Regions from separate parts of the Aeromonas sp. AE23HZ002T15 genome, predicted to be linked through region 2. Evidence: predicted binding sites of a transcription regulator. Region 2 holds the regulator's gene; each other region holds the start of a gene.

Region 1 (5,374 bases), 1.2 Mb from region 2:
AGAGGCTTGGGGCCGCTCAGCAGCAAGGGGGCACAGACCGGGATCAGGTATTCGGTGTGCAGCTTGTCCGAGCGCAGCCCGGGCCAGTTGCCACGACCGTAATAGATGGCCACATCCACGTCGTCGGTAAGGGACCCCTCGTCCATGTCCACCGCCTTGATCCGCACGTCTATGTCCGGGTGACGCTCGCTGAACTTCACCAGCCTGGGCACCAGCCACTGGATGGCAAAGCTCGGCTGCAGGCTGACGGTGAGCGCCCCCTTGGCACTGCGGGCCAGCAGCTTGTCGGTGGCCTCGGAGATGGAGGCGAAGATGTCCTTGATGTCGAGGAAGTAGCTCTGCCCCTCCTCGGTCAGCAGCAGGGAGCGGTTCTTGCGGCGAAACAGCTTGATGCCGAGATACTCTTCCAGCGCCTTGATCTGGTGGCTGATGGCGGCCTGAGTCACGAACAGCTCTTCCGCTGCCCGGGTGAAGCTCAGGTGACGAGCCGCGGCTTCAAACGCTTTCAGTGCATTGAGCGGAGGTAAACGACGAGACATGGGATCGGCCGACGATGAATTTTTCTAATGGGGCGCATTATAAATTGTCGGTTGCGGGTCGACCAGTGAATAAACATAATTCGCCTCGCAATCCGTTGCCATATGGCTCGCATTCTTTGCTTCCATGTTGGTTTACATGTGGTTTTTGTGAGCGGGCCGACAACGATTGTGGTGTTGTGTTTCTTCCTCTGCGGGAAGAAAGGGCTAAATCAATGCGATTTAACCCAGTCTGTCATCTGAATGTGTTTGGCGCCTCCATCTGGATGGCGCCTTTTTTGTAATCCCTACACTCTTCACTACACCCGGAACTGCCCCACCAGCTGCTGCTGCTTATCCGCCAGTTGCGACAATTCCCGTCCGTTATCGGCTGAGGTCGCCGCCTCGGCCCGGATGCTGTGGCTCACCTCGCGGATGTTGCTGACGTTGCGATTGATCTCGTCCGCCACCCCGCTTTGCTCCTGGGCCGCCGTGGCGATCTGCTCGTTCATCTGATGGATGGTGCTGACCGCCTGGATGATCTGCTCCAGCACGCTCACCGACAACTCCACCTTGGTGAGGGTCACGTCCGCCTGGCTGTGGCCCGTCATGATCGCCTTAACCACGGCCTCGGTGCCCGACTGCAACTGGCTGATCAGATTCTGGATCTCGACGATGGCGTTCTGGGTGCGTCCCGCCAGGTTGCGCACCTCGTCGGCTACCACGGCGAAGCCGCGGCCCTGCTCCCCGGCCCGTGCCGCCTCGATGGCTGCGTTGAGGGCCAGCAGGTTGGTCTGCTCGGCGATGCCCTGGATCACCGCCAGGATGTCGTTGATGTTGTCGCTGTTGGCCGCCAGCCGCTCCACCACCGGTTTGGCATCGCTGATGACCACCATCAGCCTGGACATGGCATCCTGGGTATCCGCCACCACGGCCTTGCCCTCCTGGGCGGCCCGGTCGGCCTGATTCGCGGCCTGTACCGCCGAGTTCGCATCCCCCGCCACCTGCAAGGCGGTGGCGCTCAGCTCCTCGAACGCGGTCGCCACCAGATCCACCTCCTGATACTGAGCCTGCATGCCGGCGCTGGTGCGATCCGCCCCCTGCGCCGCCTGGACCGCGCTGGCCCGGGTGCCCGCCACCGTGTCGATCACCTGGCTGATAGTGCTCTGCAGCTTGTCCAGGAAGTTGTTGAACCACTTGGCCAGCTCACCGATCTCGTCGTCCTGCTGCAAGTTGATGCGCTGGGTCAGATCCCCCTCCCCACTGGCGATGTCCTTGAGGCGGGCCACCACGGTGCGGATAGGGGCGACGATACGCTGCGCCATCCACCAGATGCAGAGCAGGGCGAGCAGCGAGATGACGCCGCCAATGAGCAGTTGGGAAGCCACGCTGCGATCGGACTGACTCTCGAGATCCCCCTGAAGTTGCAGGGCGGAGGCGAGCACCACGGCGCGGGGCAGCTCGATGTAGATGCCCCACTTGCGATCCGTGCCGCGCATGCGCACCGGCACGAAGGTCTGCAGCAGGGCGCCGTCCGGGCTCCAGCGCGTCACCACCTCCCCCTTGGCGAGCCAGCCGGTGAGATCGCCCACCAGCCCCTTGTTCTGCTCACCCAGAGTGCTGCCAGGCGCGACTTGGAAGCCCTCCACCCCGGCGACCCGTCCCTCGTGGCTGAGCAGCAACACCTTGCCCTGGCCGTTATAGAGGGTCTTGTCCATCTCCTCCACCAGGCTCTGCAAGGTGGTCAGCGAGATATCGACCCCCACCATGCCGAGCAGATTGCCCTCTTCCAGCAGGGGGGCCGTCACCGAGGTCATCAGCACCTGCTGACTCCCCACCTCGTCGAGATAGGGTTCCAGCAAGCAGAGGGCGCGGGACTGGATGCTGCAGCTGTACCACTCGTTCTCGGGATGACCGTTGGCGCTCGGCTTGGCATCCGCCAGCACGGATTCGTTCATCACCTCTAGGGTCACCTTGCCATCCACCCTGGCCCAGTAGCTGGAGAAGCGCCCCTTGTCGTTGGCCCCGAGGGCGGTCGAACCCTGATAGTTCGCATCCTCGCCGTCGAGCTGATTGGGCTCGAACACGCCATAGACACCGATCAGGTTGGCGGAGGATTCCGCCGCATCCTGCAACTGCTGATTCACGGCGCCCCGCAGCGCCTCGGAATGGACAAAGTTGTCAGCCGCATTCTTGCGCTGGAACAGGATATTCTCGGCCAGCAGGGTGGCGCGGAAATAGGCCTCATCGAGGTAGCTGGTCACCCGGGCGGCCTGGGTAGCGCCCATGGCCTGCATCCAGTTTTCTGCCGCGTGCTGCGCCTCCAGGGTCGTGGAAGCGAGCACCTGCTCCTGCATACGGGCCGCGTTGAAGAGGGATGAGGCGACCAGTGCGGCGGCACTGGCCAGGAGGCAACAACCGGCGATCAGGGTGATCCGTCCCTGAACAGAAAGAGAACTCATGCATGATTTCCTAACTTCTACAGATGTAACCACTGTATCGGATTTGGAAACAGAAACTTAACTAAATCAGCAGAGATCCAGACTAAGTTGATTACGCTCCCCGGCGCTCGGCAGCCCGACCACCAGGCCGAGCAGGCGAATGGGTTTTCCTTGAGCCCTATGCAGTCCCTCGTGCAGCAGATCGTGGAAGCGGGCGGCCTGATAGCTGCCCTTGCGATAGACAGTCGTCTGCTGAAAGTCGGCGAATTTCAGCTTGATCCCCTGCCCCATCAGCATCTCGGCGGGGCAGGCCTTGGCAAAACGCAGCTCCAGCTCGGGAATGAGCTGGCTCAGCACGACCCAGCAAGCCTCCTCGTCCAGCACGTCGCTGCTGAGGGTGGTCTCCACCCCGACACTCTTGCGCACCCTTGAGGCCTGTACCGGCTGATCGTCCTGACCCCAGATACGACCGGTCAGCATCTCCCCCAGCTTGCCGAAGCGGGTGACCAGCTCCTCGTGGCTCATGGCCCTGGCATCTTCGCAGGAATAAAGGCCTTGCGACTCCAGCCGATCGGCGGTCTTGCGGCCTATGCCGGGCAACTTAGCCAGGGGAAGCAGGCGCACGAACTCGTCCACCTCCTGGGGCCTTATCACGAACAGGCCGTCCGGCTTGCGCTGCTCGGAGGCGAGCTTGGCCAGGAACTTGTTGGGGGCCACCCCGGCGGAGGCGGTCAGTCCCAGCTCGGCTTTGATCGCGGCGCGGATCTCGGCGGCCATCAGGGTGGCGCTGCCGCCGCAGTGGGGGCTGTCGGTGACGTCGAGATAGGCCTCGTCGAGGGAGAGGGGCTCCACCAGTTCGGTGTAGCGCAGGAAGATGGCCCTCAGCTGGCGGGAGACCTCCTTATAGACCGCCATGCGACCCGGGATCAGCACCAGGGGCGGGCAGAGCTTCTTGGCCAGACCGCTCGGCATGGCGGAGCGCACCCCGAAGCGGCGCGCCACATAGTTGCAGGTGGAGATGACCCCACGTCGATCGGCGGAGCCACCGATGGCGAGCGGCACCTCTCTCAGGGCCGGGTTGTCCCGCATCTCCACCGCCGCGAAGAAGCAGTCCATGTCGATGTGAATGATCTTGCGCATACCACTGTATAAATAGACAGGAAACATCTCCATGCTACCCCAGCCCTGCTATTTCTGCCAGTCACGGGGGCACGGGAGGCATCTAGACTCCGAAGGCACCATCCATACAAGACTCAAGGAGGAGGAAGGATGAAAGCAATCTGGCTGGCGCTCTGCCTGTTGCCGCTGTCGGGGATCGCGAAAGATTACCCGACCGCCGAATGCAGCTGGCTGTTCGAGCGCATCGAGATACTGGAGAAGGCCATCGCGCAGGGGGATGAGCTGGGTACCCGGGAGGAGCTGGCCCGCAGGAAGGCCGAATTCAATAAAAAATCCTGCAAGCAATACGATTACTGACCCTGGCTCCCTGCCCCAAAAGAAACGAGCCGACCACGGGGTCGGCTCGCCATCACAGGTTTCATCGCGACAACGCGGATCAGATGATGCGGTGCTCTTCCAGCATCTTGCGACGGGCCTCTTCCTTGGCCATCTTCTTCTTGCGGTTGTCACAGGGCTCCGGGCAGTCGCACTCCTTTTCGATCCCTATGGTGCCGAGGCCGCCACAGGAGCCGGAGATGGTCTTCTTCTGGAAGATGTAGCCGATAGCCATGGCCACCACCACCGCCAGAAACACCCCGAAGGTGATCAGAAAAGTCTGCATGCTATTACCCCCTTACTGTTTAACCGGATGCCGCCTGGCGGCACCCGTGCATTGAATGCGTCGAAACCGCCACCCCCGGGGGATGGCCGTCCGTTACTTTTTCACCAGATAGGGCTTGAAGGCATCCGAGTAGGACTCTTCAAAGCCGGTATCCGTCTTGGTGATCACGAAGATCGCCAGCCCCTGCTCCTTGGCATAGGCCAGACTCTTCTCCGGTCCCATGACGGTGAGCGCCGTCGCCAGCCCGTCTGCGGTCATGCAGGAGGGGTGGATCACGGTCACCGACACCATGCGATGCTGGATGGGCTTGCCCGTCAGCGGATCTATGGTGTGGGAGAAGCGCTTGCCATCCAGCTCGTAGTAGTTGCGATAGTCCCCCGAGGTGGCCACGCCATTGTCCCCCGGCTGGATCACCTCCTGTACGGTGCCGGCATTGGCGGTCGGCTTTTCGATGGCCACCCGCCAGGGGTGCCCCTTGCCGTTGACCCCGTTGAGGCGCAGCTCACCGCCGATCTCCACCAGGTAGTTGCGCGCCCCCTGGGATTCCAGATACTCGGCGACCTTGTCCACCCCGAAGCCCTTGGCGATGGCGGAGAGATCCACGTAGAGATCCGGGATGTCTTTTTGCAGGGTATCCG
Region 2 (5,374 bases):
GGGCAGGCGATCGCAACGCCCCCGGCTAACCGTTCATGTCGGCTGAACGGTCAGGCTGATGGCTCCGGCCTCGCCTGCTCCAGCAGACGGCCATCGCGCTCGAGGCGCCAGCACAGCCAACCCAGGGTCAATCCCCGCCCCATCATCAGGGCCGCCATGGCGGCCCACAGGGCTGCCACGCCCCACGCCTGACACAGCCACCAGATGGGGAAGAAACCGGCGAACACCGCCACCAGCATGCTGTTGCGCATCTCCCGTGCCCGGGTCGCCCCGATGAAGACCCCATCCAGCAGATAGCACCAGACCGCCAGCAGCGGCATGGCCACCAGCCAGGGTAGCTGGCGGTTCGCCTCGGCGATCACCGCCGGGATGTCGGTGATATGGGCGATGAGCAACCCGCCCCCCAGGGCAAACGCCAGGGTGAAGCCCAGGGCGATCAGTCCGGCCCAGCCCAGGTTGAGGGCGATGGCCTCCCGCAGCCCCTGCCTGTCCCGCCGTCCGATGGCGCGCCCCACCATGGCCTCCACCGCGTAGGCAAAGCCATCCAGCCCGTAGGAGATGAGCATCAGGAAGTTGAGCAGCACCGCATTGGCAGCCACCGCCACGTCCCCGAGCCTCGCCCCCTGCAGGGTCATGAAGGCGAAGCAGAGCTGCAGACAGAGGGAGCGGATGAAGATATCCCGATTCAGGCCGAGCAGGCGCCGCAGGGCGGACCACTGAGACCAGCGCCGCCAGGCCCCATGCCAGATCTGCGCCGGCAGATGGCGCAGCCGATGGCTCACCAGCCAGAGCCCCAACCCCAGTGCGCCGTAGTCGGCCAGCAGGGAGGCCGCCGCCACCCCTTTCACCTGCCAGCCCAGTCCCAGCACGAAGGCGGCATCCAGCACCATGTTCACCAGGTTGCTGAAGATGAGCAGCAGCATGGGGCTGCGGGCATCCTGCATGCCCAGCAGCCAGCCCATGATCGCCAGGTTGCACAGGGCCGCCGGGGCGCTCCAGATCCGCACAGAGACATACTCGGTGGCGTAAAACTGCACCTCGGTTGAACCGCCACTCAACACGATGAGAGCCGGCAGGAAGGGCAACAACAGCAGCAACAGCGCCATCCCCAGGGCGATCGCCAACCCCAGCGCCCGCGCCAGGGTATCCAGCTGCCCCTGGGCGTTGCCCGCCCCCTGGGCCTGGGCGGTCAGGCCTGTGGTGGACATGCGCAGGAAGCCCAGCAGCCAGAAGATGAGGTTGATGAGGGTGGCCCCGACCGAGACGCCACCGAGGAACCAGGCCTGGCCGAGATGACCGATCACCCAGGTATCCACCAGCCCCAGCAGCGGGGTGGTGACGTTGGAGAACACCATGGGCAGGGCCAGGGCAAATACGGCGTGGTGACGCTTGGGGTCCCGCAGCCAGGGCGGGATCAGCATGAGCAGAAGACCGGTTGAGGATTCACTGGTCCGCCAGCCGCACTATCTTGGCAAAGTCGGACACCATCCCATCCATCGACACCTGAGGCACCAGACCGGGTCCCGTCTTGGGACGGAACACGGCCACCAGCTTGCCCGCCGGGTCGGTCAGCACGATGGAGGCGGAGTGGTCTATCAGGTACTCATCCCTGCCGTGCTCCACGATGGAATAGACGAGGCCGAGGTTGCGCACGAAGGGGAACAGGTGGTTGTGGGGGGCGGTGACGGCCTTGAACTCGGGCTGGAAGAAGGCGGTGTAGTTTTTGAGGCGGGCGCTGTCATCGCGCTTGGGATCCGCCGAGACGAAGACCACCTGGCTGCTGGGAGCGATCTTTTTCAGCTCGGGGTAGGCGGAGCGCATCTCCGCCAGCGTGGTCGGGCAGATGTCCGGGCAATAGGTGTAGCCGAGAAACAGGAAGGTCCAGTGCCCCACCAGGCTGGTCTGGGTAAAGGGCTTGCCATCCCCGTCGGTCAGGGTGAAGGGATTGATGTCCCGCCCCGCCGGATAGTAGTCGGCCTGCTCCGGCTGGGCAGGCCTGGTCCAGTAATAAACGACCATGATGCTAACCACCAGCAGCATGAAAAACAGGGGGTAACGGGGTTTGACCATATAAAATTGAGCCTTGCCAGGGGTATCAGCCAGAGGATCGGGCCAAATGAAGGGTTATTGTAACCTGCCTGTGCCTGTTTCTGGCTACTCCGGGGTCTGAATACCGAGCAAGACCCGACCTCATCCGGGCTGGCAACCGGTCGTCCTTGCCCCTGCCAGGCTGAAATGCACCCAAGAAACAGAAGCCCCACACAAGGTGGGGCCTGGAACAAACGGGTGACGGGCACTCAGGGCCGCCACCGCTGCCGCACCTGGGGACGCCTGACGACGGCATGCAGAGGAACGACAGGAGCTGTCCAGGGCGCATCCGGCAAGCCGATGTCGTGATGGCGACGAAACAGGCGCACCAGGCGCACTATCTTGTCCTTGGGACATCCCAGCCAGATGGTCCAGCCGCTCCCCTTGTGGTACACCCAGAGCGCATAGAACCACGTCATCCGGCTGCCCTTGATGAAGCGGGTGATGGAGGATGCGGGGGCCGTGTCCGGACCCGGATCCCATGGTGAGCTTGAAGCCATACCTGTCCTCCTTGCGCAACAGGCTACGTCGATCTGCGCCCTTGCCAGGGACAACGCAGGATCACGTGCTGACGCTATGGGCCGCTTCGGGTCATGGGACATCCGAGCGACTCTCCCTACTATCCCGCGCCGCCCCAGCGGCATCGGTGCTGCATCCCTGCGACCTTATGCTGGCCCGCTCAGGCTATCAACCGGGGTATGGCGACCCCTTGGCCCACCGGCGCGAGGCGAGCCATATCCAAGGATATATCTGAAATGCCGGCCCTGCGGCGGTGGTGTGGTCTGAGGAGAACAAAAATGACGGGAAGGAGGAGGGGCAACGGAAACGAAAGGCACAGAAACGACACGGCCTCCCTGAGGAGGCCGTTTGATGGCTGCCGGCATCACATCCAGTCGGCGTTGCGGATAACGCCGACCGCCAGGCCCTCTATGGTGAGGTGCTGGCTGGCGAGATCCACCGAGATGGGGGAGAGCTCTTCGTTCTCCGGCAACAGCCACACCTGGCTGCCCTTGCGCTGGAAGCGTTTGACGGTGACATCCTCATCGAGGCGGGCGACCACCACCTGGCCGTTGCGCACGTCCTGGGTCTTGTGCACCGCCAGCAGATCCCCGTCCATAATGCCGATGTTCTTCATGCTCATGCCTTGGACCCGCAGCAGGAAGTCTGCCCGCGGATGGAAAAGGGCGGGATCCACCTGATAGTGGCTCTCGATATGCTCCTGGGCCAGTATGGGCTCGCCGGCGGCAACCTTGCCGATGAGGGGCAGGCCACTCTCTTCCGCCGGGGCTTCCTCTTCCTCGAGCAGCAGACGGATGCCGCGGGAGGTGCCGGGCATGATCTCGATGACCCCTTTCTTGGCCAGGGCCTTCAGATGTTCCTCGGCCGCATTGGCCGACTTGAAACCAAGCTTCTGGGCAATCTCGGCACGAGTCGGCGGCATGCCGGTCTCGTTCATGTTCGCCTTGATAAGCTCCAGCACTTCAGCCTGGCGGGGAGTAAGGGGTTTCATAACATGGGCACCTGTCTTTTTATACAGCACACTGGCAGTATATACAGTGCTGGGGCCAAGGCAAGGCGTTGCTGATATTTGTCCCGCCTCCGTCGCACTTATTGCCACAAATGACCCATTCTTGATCCTGTGCCGCCACTCATCCTACCTCTCGGCGACAAGCCAGCGGTGTTTTGTTATGCTCACGCCGCATTTTTTTGGAGAGCAGACACCCATGTCCATCGGACAGAAGATTTCCAGAGCCATTCTGCAATGGCCGGTCAGCGGCTTGGTCAATCACAAGAGCCTGCCGGAAAACCCCATTACGGAACTGGACCTGGACCCGGCCAGACCCATTGTCTATGCCCTGAAAACCAGCTCGATCACCGACCTGATGACCCTGCAGCAGTGCTGCGAGGATCTCGGCCTGCCCGGTCCCTTCACCCCGCTGGAACTGGGTGGTCAGCTGCTGCCGCGCTATGTCTGTCTGGATCGCCCGCCTCCCCTGTTTGGCAAGCGCACCAAGCCGCTGCCCTTCCTGCAAGAGTTTCACCAGCTGCTGGACCTGCACAAGCAGGATCCGGCGCTGGATATTCAGGTCGTCCCCGTCACCCTGTTCTGGGGCCGCGGCCCGGGCCGGGAGGGGGAAGAAGCCTCCGGCTGGAACATCATCAGCAGCCTGGCGCCGAACCGCCTCAAGAAGGCGCTGATCGTGATCCTCAAGGGTCGCGAGAACCTGGTGCGCTTCTCCCCGCCCCTCTCCCTACGCTACATGGCGGACAAGCACGGCACCGACGAGGCCATAGCCCACAAGCTGGCGCGGGTGGCGCGCACCCATTTCAGCCGCCAGCAGCTCGCCGCCACCGGCCCCAAGCTGCCGAACCGCAACCTGCTGTTCAAGCAGTTGCTGGACTCCGGCGTGATCCAGCAGGCCATAGAGGAAGAGGCCGAGCGCGAGGGCATCAGCCTGGAGAAGGCGCAGAAGCGCGCCCACGGCTACATGGACGAGATCGCCTCCGACTTCTCCTACCGGCTGATCCGCCTCGGCGAGAGCTTCCTCGGCTGGCTCTGGAACAAGCTCTATCGCGGCCTCTCGGTCAACGGCGCCGAGCGGGTACGCCAACTGGCCCAGGAAGGGCACGAGATCGTCTACGTGCCCTGCCATCGCAGCCACATGGACTACCTGCTGCTCTCCTACGTCATCTATCACCAGGGCATGGTGCCACCCCACATCGCGGCGGGCATCAACCTGAACTTCTGGCCGGCGGGCCCCATCTTCCGCCACGGCGGCGCCTTCTTCATCCGCCGCACCTTCAAGGGCAACCCGCTCTACAGCACGGTATTCCGTGAATACCTGAACCTGCTGTTCGCCAAGGGCTACTCGGTGGAGTTCTTCACCGAGGGTGGCCGTTCGCGCACCGGCCGCCTGCTGCCCCCCAAGACCGGCATGCTGGCCATGACTCTGCAGGCCATGATGCGCGGGCTGGACAGGCCGGTCACCCTGGTCCCCGTCTATCTCGGCTATGAGCACGTGATGGAGGTGAACACCTATCACAACGAGCTCAAGGGCAGCCGCAAGGAGAAGGAGAGCTTCCTGCAGGTACTCGGCATATTGCGCAAGCTGCGCAACTACGGCCGCGGCTTCGTCAACTTCGGCGAACCCCTGACCCTCAACGGCTACCTCGGCGAACATGTGCCGAACTGGAAGGAGAGCATAGGCAAGGAGGAGCGCCCGGAGTGGATGGCTCCCACCGTCAACCAGCTTGCCGAGCTCCTGATGACCCGCATCAACGACGC
Region 3 (5,374 bases), 2.0 Mb from region 2:
ATCTGCACGTCGAAGATCGCCTCGGCACTCACATCGATGCCGGTCTCGGCCTTGATCACCTTGACTAGCTTCTCCTTGTTATGACGTTTGATTGTCATGAACTGCTGCTGGAACGCCTTGTCGTCAGCAAACTTCACCACGCCGCGCAGCTTGTCCAGCTGCAGCGGCCACTCCTTGCCCACCACCTCGTTGTAGAGCCCGGCGAGTTCGGGGTTGCAGGCCAGCAGCCAGCGACGGGGAGTCACGCCATTGGTGACGTTGCACATCTTCTGGGGCCACAGCTCGGCGTACTCGGGGAAGAGATCCTCTTTCACCAGCTTGGAGTGGATCTCGGCCACCCCGTTGACCTTGGAGGAGCCCACCACGCATAGGTTGCCCATGCGTACCTTGCGCACCGCCCCCTCCTCGATGATGGAGAGCTTGGCCTTGATGGCATCGTTACCCGGCCATTTGGGCTCCACCAGCTGATTCAGGAACTGGGCGTTGATCTCGTAGATGATCTCGAGATGGCGGGGCAGCACCTTCTCGAACAGGCTGACCGACCACTTCTCCAGCGCCTCCGGCAGCAGGGTGTGGTTGGTGTAAGAGAAGACCCCGTAGCTGATGGCCCAGGCAGCCTCCCAGCTCAGTCCCTCTTCATCCACCAGCACGCGCATCAGCTCGGGAATGGCCACGGTCGGGTGGGTATCGTTGAGCTGGATGGCGATCTGGGCGGCGAAGTGGGTGAAGTCGCTGCCATGGGCACGCTTGTAGCGGCGCATGATGTCCTTGATAGAGCAGGCGCAGAAGAAGTACTGCTGGATCAAGCGCAGCTCCTTACCGGCGTCGGTCTCATCGTTCGGGTAGAGCACCTTGGAGATGGTCTCGGCCTGGGCCTTCTCCGCCTGGGAGTCGACATAACCGCCGGCGTTGAACACGTCCCAGTCGAAGAACTCGGAGGCACGGGACTCCCACAGGCGCAGGATGTTGACGGTGTGACCACCAAAGCCCACCACAGGAATGTCCCAGGGCACCCCTTTGATCTTGCGACCGGCGTGCCATACCTTCTTCAGGCCGCCGTTGTCGCCGAATACTGTCTCCACATAGCCATAGAGCGGGATCTCCTGCACGGATTCCGGGCGGCAGATCTCCCAGGGGTTGCCATATTCGCGCCAGGAGTCCGGACGCTCGATCTGGCGACCATCCTGGATCTCCTGACGGAACAGGCCGTGCTCGTAATGAATGCCATAGCCCACCGCCGGGTAGTTCAGGGTGGCGAGGGAGTCGATGAAGCAGGCAGCCAGACGACCGAGGCCACCGTTGCCGAGCGCCATGTCGGGCTCTTGTTCGCACAGATCGGTGAGTTCGAGGCCGAGCTCACCCAAGGCCTCTTCACAGGTCTTGTAGAGGGAGAGGTTGTGCAGGTTGTTGGAGGTCAGACGCCCCATCAGGAATTCAGCAGAGAGGTAGTGAATCGCACGAGTGTCTTTCTTGAGATGAGTCTGCTGAGTACGGGTCAGGCGCTCGTATACCTGTTCGTTGACGGCGGCGGCCGTCGCTTTCCACCACGCTTCTGGCGAGGCTTTCAGTTCGCTTGTCCCCAAGGTAGAACGCAGGTGACGCACGATACTCGCTTTAAGCTGATCTTTATCCAGTTGGAGATCCTGGTCTGTCTTCTTCTTGGTAGCCATAAACCATTTTCCTTCGTTACAAATAAAAAAATGTTATCCCATTTCGGGACCGGCACTGTTGTTATATCTGAATATGTTCCGGCATGTGCATACTAGCCAAAGCCGATGGGTGAAACGTTAACATGAGTCACACTTTAACGTATAAAAATGACAGTTCAAGCCTGAAAGCCCTTTCCAAAACGTGGGCGATGAAAATATAAATAATTAAATAAATCATGATGTTAAATGAAAATAGAAAAGCTGGATTCATGAATAGGTTTTCAATGCTTGAAAGCGTCTGAAAATACGTGAAAATAACGACCTTCCAGATTGATTCTGAAAGCGATTTCAATCTTCACGGGATCATTTCCACAATAAAAGAAAGGTGCCCCAGTTGGAGCACCTTTCTCGTCTTATTACCCATGAGCCTTGAACTGGTTGCTCATGGGATCGTAGTGATAGCCGATCTGCTGCAAGCGCGTGGCCAGCTGATCTTCCGTCATGTCGTAGTAGGCCAACAGCTCTTCCAGACCATCGCACTCCAGCCGCAGCTTCTCGTTGATGATCCCGAGCAGAATATTGGCGTCCAACCGTTGCAAGGTGCTGACGTCCATCCCGATCCCTCCTCCTCATACATACTGTATAACCATGACCTTCCGCCCCCGCTTTGTCCATAGCGCAAAAAACACCCAACCCGATGAAATTTTAAATTATCTTTATATTCAATTAGATAACTAAAATCTCTGTTAATGGGCTCACATTTTCCACCGAAAACGACTTGTCACTGACGCCAGTTACAACTACTGTATGTACATACAGCATGGTTATTCATACAGGAAAAACATATGAGCCAGCCCCTGAGCCACCGCATCCCATCCTCCTCTGTCGGCCTGATAGCCCCCTGGCCCACCCGCCACCAGGCCAAGGTTGAAGGTGAGCACCGCCCGGCAGCCTCGCAGCCCGAGACGCCCTTGCTGAGCGAGCTGGGACGGCTGAGCCAGGATAATGGCGGCTGGATCCTGCTGATCGCCCCGCCAGGCTTGCCGGTGGCCGAGCAGTGGCAGGCGCAGGGGATCGATCCCGCCAGGGTGCTGGTGGTGCATGGGGCCAAGATCAAGAACTGGCAGCGCATGCTGGAACAGAGCCTCGGCAACGGTCATTGCGCCGCCGTGCTGACCTGGCTGCCCGAACAGGTCGCCCTGGATCGCGCCAAGTTGAACAAATTGGGACAGGGTCGCGGGGTGCTGACCCGATTCTTCGAACCACGCGCCCTCCCCCCTCAACACCCGGGCCTCAACTACGGGGAGCAGGACATCTATCTCAATCACTGAGGTTTGACTCGGATAAGGAGCGCGACAAGCTGGTGGTACTTCGGTCTGGCGCCCACTTTCTGCTCGGGCCGCTACCGCAGGCTGTCGCCATTGGTGGGCATATGCGGTAAGCGGTGAGCGGTGAGCGGTGAGCGGTGAGCGGTGAGCGGGAAAAGATGATCGTTCACCATAAGAGAGGCGACCCTGAGGTCGCCTTTTGTCATATCTGATGGACCTTGAGACCTTCCCTGCGAGCCCTCATCCAAGGGATGCCATGCCCGCAGGCTCGACTCAGGCGAGTTTCACATCCAGTTCGGCAATCTTGGCAGACCAGTAGGCCGGACCCGTCTCGTGGATGTTGTTTCCCTGGGAATCGACGGCCACCGTCACTGGCATGTCTTCCACCTCGAACTCGTAGATGGCTTCCATGCCGAGATCGGCGAATGCCACCACCCGCGCCTTCTTGATGGCCTTGGCCACCAGGTAGGCTGCGCCCCCCACGGCCATCAGGTAGACGGCCTGGTGCTCCTTGATGCTCTGCACCGTCTTGGGACCGCGCTCTGACTTGCCTATCATACCGATGAGGCCGGTTTCCCCCAGCATCATGTCGGTGAACTTGTCCATCCGGGTGGAGGTGGTGGGACCAGCCGGGCCGACCACTTCATCACGGACCGCGTCCACCGGGCCCACGTAATAGATGAAGCGATTGGTGAAATCGACCCCTTCCGGCAGCCCTTCACCGTTCTTGAGCATGTCGGCGATGCGCTTGTGAGCCGCGTCGCGACCAGTCAGTATCTTGCCGGAGAGCAGCACGGTATCGCCGCTCTTCCAACTGGCGAGTTCGGCCTTGGTGATGCCATCCACGTTGACCCTGCGCACGTTGCCACCGGACTCGCGGGTGATCTCCGGCCAGTCTTCCAGCTTGGGCGGGGTCAGCTCGGCCGGGCCGGAACCATCCAGCTCGAAGTGGACGTGACGGGTGGCGGCGCAGTTGGGGATCATCACCACCGGCTTGGAGGCGGCGTGAGTCGGCGCGGATTTCACCTTCACGTCCAGCACGGTAGTGAGACCGCCCAGACCTTGGGCGCCGATGCCGAGCTTGTTGACCTTGTCGTAGAGATCGATGCGCAACTTCTCTTCCGTGGTTTGTGGGCCACGGACGATCAGTTCCTGGATGTCGATGTGCTCCATCAGGGCTTCCTTGGCGAGCACGGCCGCCTTCTCGGCGGTGCCGCCGATACCGATCCCCAGCATGCCGGGTGGGCACCATCCGGCACCCATGGTCGGCACCGTTTTCAGCACCCACTCCACCACGTCGTCGGAGGGGTTGAGCATCACCATCTTGGACTTGTTCTCGGAGCCACCGCCCTTGGCGGCGATGCTCACTTCCACCTTGTCACCCTGCACCATGTCGATGTGCACCACGGCCGGGGCGTTGTCCCTGGTGTTCTTGCGGCTGCCGGCCGGATCCGCGAGCACCGAGGCGCGCAGCGGGTTGTCCGGGTTGGTGTAGGCACGGCGGGTGCCCTCGTCCACCATCTCCTGCACCGTCATGTCGCTGTCCCACTGCACCTTCATGCCGATCTTGACGAAGCAGGTGACGATGCCGGTGTCCTGGCACAGGGGGCGATGGCCTTCGGCGGACATGCGGGAGTTGATCAGGATCTGGGCCAGGGCATCCTTGGCGGCCGGGTTGATCTCGCGGTCGTAAGCGGCCTTGGCGGCCTGGACGAAATCGAGGGGGTGGTAGAAGGAGATGTACTGCAGGGCGTCGGCAATAGAATCAATAAAGTCCTGTTTTTTAATGATGCTCATATCATCCTCACTGGTCCTTGTCTCAATCAATGCGAGCAAGGGCTTCCATATGAGCCCAGCCTTCGGCGGCGGCGAGTGCGCACGAACCGACAGGCAGGGCGTGTTTTTATGACGTGTTTTTCTGTAAATGCCGGCGGCCATGATACGCTTGAGCTCCCTTACCGGCTAGGGAGCTGGGTGCAAACTGTTGCCTGTGTAACAAAAAATGAAACCAAGACTGCATATCCACCATTTCGATCCCCAAACATCCCTTCATGCCCTGTTTGCCCGCCTGCAGCGGCAACCCTGGGCCATCTTGCTGGGATCGGCGGGCCCAGTGGGCGCCGACAACAGATTCGACATCATCGCTGCCGACCCGCTCGCCACCCTGGAAACCCGGGGCGCCCAGACGGTCGTGCGCCGTGCAGGGGTCACCGAGCAGAGCGATGAGGATCCCCTCACCCTGCTCGCCAACACGCAGCAAGCCCTGCTGGGGGATCTGCTGCCACTCCAGGGCGACGCTATCGGTGCTGAGCTGCCATTTATCGGCGGCGCCCTCGGGCTGTTTGGCTACGATCTGGGGCGACGTTTCGAGCGCCTGCCGGCGCAGGCCGAGGCGGA
Region 4 (5,374 bases), 1.3 Mb from region 2:
GACGGCGCCGGCCAGGTGCACAGGCTCGGCGGGCAGTATGCCCTGGCTTGCGAAGAAGAGCTGGCTCTCCCCTCTGGCAAGATCGGTCAGCATCAGCACATAGCCATCCAGCTTGTCCTGCGCCAGCCGTTCTGTCATGGCCTGGTAGAGCTCGGCGGTGCGGGCCTCTATCTCGGCCGGGTTCATCACACAGATCTGGCTCACCATGAGGGCATGACCCGCCATCTGGTAGGCCTTCTCGTCGGCGACTAGGGCCTCGGCGAGGGGCAGGTCCCCCAGCTGGGTTCGGCGCTCGAGCAGGGTCTGGGCGAAGGGGGCCAGCTCCAGTTCGGCGATGGGCAGCAGCCGCTCGACCGCGAGCCTGTCCTGTTCCGTGGTGGTGGGGGAGGTGAAGTTGAAGGTGTCGCTGACGATGGCCCCCAGCAGCAGCCTTGCCTGGGCGCGGGACAAGTCATCATAACCCATCAGCTCCAGCAGCACGGTGGCGCTGCAGCCCACCGCCCTCACCCAGGCATCGAGGGGGCCACGGGTGATCAGGGTGCCGATGCGATGGTGATCGATAAGCCCCTGCACATCGGCATCGGCCAACCCTTCCGGTCCCTGCTCCAGCTCGCTGAAATCTACCAGAAAGACAGGTTTGTCGGCCACGCTGCCCGTCAGCACGGGAGGCGCCTCGACCCCTGCCGTCTCCAGGATGAAGCGGGTCTCGGCGATGGGCGTACCGAGGGCGAAGGCCTGGGCGGGGCGACCCTGGCTATTGAGCCAGTCGGCGGTGACCAGGGCGCTGCAGATGCTGTCGCTGTCGGGATTCTTGTGACCAAACACATGAAGCATGGGGGAGTCCTGATATAGGGGGCCTCGGCTGCATGAAGCTGTCATGCGCAATGGTAAAGAAGGCCGTGGTAAAGAGGAGTATAGGGCCGGGAAGACTCAGAGTTGAGCCAGCGGCGTTGCCGACTCACTCTACTGCCAGGGCGATACGGGATCAACATCGGTCAGCGGCGGCTTGAGTGAACGGGTTGTGACTGACAGAGATGCTGTGATGGATGAAATTCGTCGCCAGATGACGGTTATGCAGTCAAATATGCTGATGTCGACAGTGCCATGCTGGCGGAAGGGGCACTGGGCCCCTCCCGTCAGGAGCGTCAGGAGGCGAGCAGCTCGCGGGCATTGGCCAGGGTGTTGTCGGTGATCTGATCTCCCCCGAGCAGGCGGGCCAGCTCGTTGAGACGCGCCTTGGCAGTGAGCGCCTGCATCTGGGTTTCCGTGGTCTTGCCGTCGGTGTGCTTGCTCACCACCATGTGCTGATGGCCCTTGCCCGCCACCTGTGGCAGGTGGGTGACCACCATCACCTGGGTGGACTCGCCGAGCTGGCGCAAGAGGCGCCCCACCACGGCCGCGGTCGGGCCGCTGATCCCCACGTCCACCTCATCGAAGATGAGGGTCGGTGTGGAGATCTTGCGAGCGCTGATGACCACGATGGCGAGGCTGATCCGTGACAGCTCACCGCCGGAGGCGACCTTGCCGAGCGGCTGGATGGGCTGCCCCGGGTTGGTGGTGACCATAAATTCCACCCGATCGATGCCGAGCGGCGACAGGCTGCTCTGGGCATCGGGGCGCACCTCTATGGTGAAACGGCCATCCGGCATGGCGAGCTCATGCATGCTGGCACTCACCTTGGTCCCCAGCTCTTCGGCATAACGCTGGCGGCTCTGGCTCAGCACCTCCGCCGCCTGTACGAAGGCGTGGCGGGCCCGAATCAGTTCGTCTTCCATGCCCTCGAGGCGCTCCTCGTCCGAGTTGAGACGGGCGAGATCGCTGGCCAGCTCCTGATGATGGTGGGCGAGCTCCGCCGGTTTGACATGGTGTTTGCGGGCCAGGTTGATGGCGCGGGAGAGGCGGGCCTCCAGCTCGTTGAAACGCTCGGGGTCGAGCTCCAGCCGATCGAGATAGCTGCGCAGCTCGCTGTGGCTCTCCTGCACGCCGATCAGGGCCTCATTGAGCATGCCGAGCACGTTGCCGAGCCGGCTGTCCATGGCCACCAGGGTCTCGGTCCTGTCCACCGCCAGCTGCAGCAGACCGGCGATGGTGGTCTCCTCGTTGTCATAGAGCAGATCCAGGCAGGCGCCGCACTCCTGCATCAGCTCGGTGCCGTTGGCCAGACGCTGGTGCTCCTCCTCGATCGCTTCAAACTCCCCCGGTTGCAGGGCGAATTCGTCCAGCTCCTGCACCTGGTACTCGATGAGCTGGCGGCGAGCCTCCCGCTGTTGTTGCTCGGCCTTGAGTCGGTTCAGTTCGTTCTGCAACTGGCGCCACTGCTGGTAATGGTGGCGCACATCGTCCAGCAGCAGGTGATGGCCGGCGTAGCCGTCCAGCAGGGCGAGCTGGTAATCGGGTTTGAGCAGCAACTGGTGGGCATGCTGGCCGTGGACGTTGACCAGGAGCTGGCCCAGGCTCTTGAGCTGTACCAGAGGCACCGGGACCCCGTTGATGTAGCTGCGGGATCGCCCCTCGGCGGAGAGCACGCGCCGCACTATGCACTCGCCCTCGTTCTCCAGCTCGTTGGCGACGAGCCAGGCCCGGGCGGCGGGGTTGCCATCCAGGAGGAAGCGCGCGCTGACCTCGGTCTTGTCACTGCCAGGCCGCACCATGCTGGCTTCGGCCCGCTCCCCGAGGCAAAGCCCGAGAGCATCGATGGCGATGGACTTGCCCGCCCCGGTCTCCCCTGTGATGCAGGTCATGCCGGCTTGCAAGTCGAGTTCGAGAAACTTGACGATGGCAAAGTTGGTGATGGTCAGTTGGGTCAGCATGGTTTCATCCTGTATGGGCCAACATTACTGTGTATGCATCCAGTATATACTGGTTTTACATACAGTAAAGTGTCGGCCCGTAGCAGGATGCAAAAGGGGCTTGACTATGGCGTCAGAACAGCTTGCTGCCCCAGCCGAGCTTGTTGCGCAGCACGTGGAAGTAGCTGTAATCCAGCGGATGAACCAGGTGCAGCTTGTGGTGGCTCTTCTTGATGAGGATCTCGTCCCCCGGATGCACCGCTAGGGTGACCTGGCCGTCGCAGCTCACCTGCATGGCGTCGTCCTGATTATCCGGCGAGACCAGCAGGCGCACCTCGCTGTCCGCGTCCAGCACAATGGGGCGGCTGCTCAGGGTGTGGGGGAACATGGGCACTAGCGTGATGGCGTTGAGTTTGGGGGTGAGGATGGCGCCCCCCGCCGAGAGGGAGTAGGCGGTGGAGCCGGTCGGGGTCGCGACTATGATGCCGTCCGAGCGCTGGCTGTACATGAAGCTGCCATCGATATAGACCTCGAACTCTATCATGTGGGCGATCTTGCCCGGGTGCAGCACCGCCTCGTTCACCGCGAGGTTGCTGGACTTGCGCTCCCCATGGCGATAGACGGCGGCCTCCAGCAGGAAGCGGTGTTCGCTCTTGAAGTGGCCGGAGAGCACCTGCTCCAGGGGCAGCAGATAATCCTGGGGCGAGAGATCGGTGAGAAAACCGAGGTTGCCCCGGTTTACCCCGATCACCGCCACGTCGAAGCGGGACAGCACCCGGGCTGCCCCCAGCATGTTGCCATCCCCGCCGACGACGATGGCGAGATCCGCCTGCTCCCCGAGTTGCACCAAGTCCATCAGGCTGTCGTTCTGGATCCCCAGGGTCTGGGCGACCCGGCTCTCGAGCAGCACCCGAAAGCCGCGGGTGCTCAGGTATTGATAGAGGCCCTTGAGGGTCTGGTTGGCGCCCTCATGATGGGGCTTGCCGATGAGGGCAACGGTTTTGAACGGAGAATCCATAGGTTATCGGGTCTGGGCCAAGTATTGAGGGGAGTATACCGCGCTTTGGTATGGATTTGTCTGCCTCCATGCGGACTTGGCTGATCCCGCCCTGAACGGCGATGAAAGAGTGGGCAAGAGGGCCTCCTCATCCATGTTCTGGCCTTTTCCCCTTGAAAGCGAGGGCTGCGTCCCCATAATAGCGCCATTGATCGCAGCTAGGCTGCCCCGATTGTTTGAAGTAACCCTGAATATTGGAGATGTCATGAACCACGAAGAGCAAAAGGTTGAAGCGATGGAGCAAGTGGAAGCCCAGCCAGTCGAGCCGACCGATGTAGACAGTGAAGTGACAGCCGAGCAGTCCCGCATCGCCGAGCTTGAAGCGCAACTGGAGGCGGCCCAGCAGGCGGCTGCCGACGAGCGTGAGCGTGCCGTGCGCGCCGTCGCCGAGATGGAAAACCTGCGCCGCCGCGCGGCCCAGGACGTGGAGAAGGCTCACAAGTTCGCGTTGGAGAAGTTTGCCGGTGAGCTGCTGCCCGTGCTGGACAACCTGGAGCGCGCCATCGAACTCGCCGACAAGGAAAATGAAGCCCTCAAGCCCATGATCGAAGGGGTTGAGCTGACCCTGAAGTCCATGCAGGGCGGGGTAGCCAAGTTCGGTCTGGTGGCGCTGGATCCCCAGAACCAGCCGTTCGACCCCAACGCCCACCAGGCGATGAGCATGATCGAGAACGCGGAGCTGGCGCCAAACACCGTCATCGCCGTGATGCAGAAGGGCTACGAGCTGAACGGTCGCGTCATCCGTCCGGCCATGGTGATGGTTTCCAAGGCACCGGCCTGAGCCTCATCCCCCCCATTGAGCCCGCCGCTCGGCGGGCTTTTTGTTGGCCGAGACCTGGCCTCTGCCGGGCTCAGGTTAAATCGGCACAGTTGATACAGTTTTTTTGCATCGGGGCTTGAAGCGCGAAGTTGCGACCCCATATAAGTGACAAGGCCACGGCGGCATCCTCGTTCTGCCCCCTGCCATGCGGGGCGACAAGAATTTGATGCCGGGAGCTTGAAAGCCACAGTGGCAGGCCCCACCTAGCCGTTAACGTATTTAAGGCGAGTACCTCGCCAGTTTATTCAAAGTATTTGGAGATTCGTCAAATGGGTAAAATCATCGGTATTGACCTGGGTACTACCAACTCCTGCGTCGCTATTCTGGATGGCGACCATGCTCGCGTGATCGAGAACGCGGAAGGCGACCGTACTACTCCGTCCATCATTGCCTATGCCGATGACGGCGAAATCCTGGTTGGTCAGCCGGCCAAGCGTCAGGCCATCACCAACCCGAAGAACACGCTGTTCGCCATCAAGCGTCTGATCGGCCGTCGTTTCGAAGATGACGAAGTACAGCGCGATCTGGAGATCATGCCGTACACCATCGCCAAGGCTGACAACGGCGATGCCTGGGTCGAAGTCAAAGGCAAGAAGATGGCACCGCCGCAGATCTCTGCCGAAGTGCTGAAGAAAATGAAGAAGACCGCCGAGGATTACCTGGGCGAGCCGGTGACCGAAGCGGTCATCACAGTACCGGCCTACTTCA

What was found. Region 2 encodes LexA, which represses DNA repair genes until DNA is damaged. Its sites were predicted from a motif close to ANCTGTNTNNNNANACAGNT; they were not measured.
Region 1: a site for LexA is predicted at 4,099-4,118, ahead of dinB (DNA polymerase IV). Genes of this name have one in related genera too.
Region 3: a site for LexA is predicted at 2,451-2,470, ahead of ACT5M9_RS01760 (DUF4250 domain-containing protein). Genes of this name have one in related genera too.
Region 4: a site for LexA is predicted at 2,858-2,877, ahead of recN (DNA repair protein RecN). Genes of this name have one in related genera too.

Annotation. Positions count from the first base shown of each region.
Region 1 is NZ_CM201342.1:3,648,996-3,654,369, reverse strand. Features, by position in the region: gene gcvA (transcriptional regulator GcvA) at 1-539, opposite strand, end outside; gene ACT5M9_RS17100 (methyl-accepting chemotaxis protein) at 836-2,977, opposite strand; gene dinB (DNA polymerase IV) at 3,044-4,096, opposite strand; gene ACT5M9_RS17090 (hypothetical protein) at 4,226-4,432, shown strand; gene nqrM ((Na+)-NQR maturation NqrM) at 4,512-4,736, opposite strand; gene ACT5M9_RS17080 (FAD:protein FMN transferase) at 4,830-5,374, opposite strand, start outside.
Region 2 is NZ_CM201342.1:2,434,135-2,439,508, forward strand. Features, by position in the region: gene ACT5M9_RS11340 (MATE family efflux transporter) at 51-1,421, opposite strand; gene ACT5M9_RS11345 (SCO family protein) at 1,444-2,070, opposite strand; gene ACT5M9_RS11350 (hypothetical protein) at 2,298-2,588, opposite strand; gene lexA (transcriptional repressor LexA) at 2,972-3,598, opposite strand; gene plsB (glycerol-3-phosphate 1-O-acyltransferase PlsB) at 3,813-5,374, shown strand, end outside.
Region 3 is NZ_CM201342.1:398,191-403,564, forward strand. Features, by position in the region: gene ACT5M9_RS01755 (glycogen/starch/alpha-glucan phosphorylase) at 1-1,670, opposite strand, end outside; gene ACT5M9_RS01760 (DUF4250 domain-containing protein) at 2,066-2,263, opposite strand; gene ACT5M9_RS01765 (ImuA family protein) at 2,495-2,980, shown strand; gene ACT5M9_RS01770 (fumarate hydratase) at 3,251-4,774, opposite strand; gene pabB (aminodeoxychorismate synthase component I) at 4,980-5,374, shown strand, end outside.
Region 4 is NZ_CM201342.1:1,150,088-1,155,461, reverse strand. Features, by position in the region: gene ACT5M9_RS05190 (manganese-dependent inorganic pyrophosphatase) at 1-834, opposite strand, end outside; gene recN (DNA repair protein RecN) at 1,146-2,810, opposite strand; gene nadK (NAD(+) kinase) at 2,923-3,807, opposite strand; gene grpE (nucleotide exchange factor GrpE) at 4,052-4,627, shown strand; gene dnaK (molecular chaperone DnaK) at 4,936-5,374, shown strand, end outside.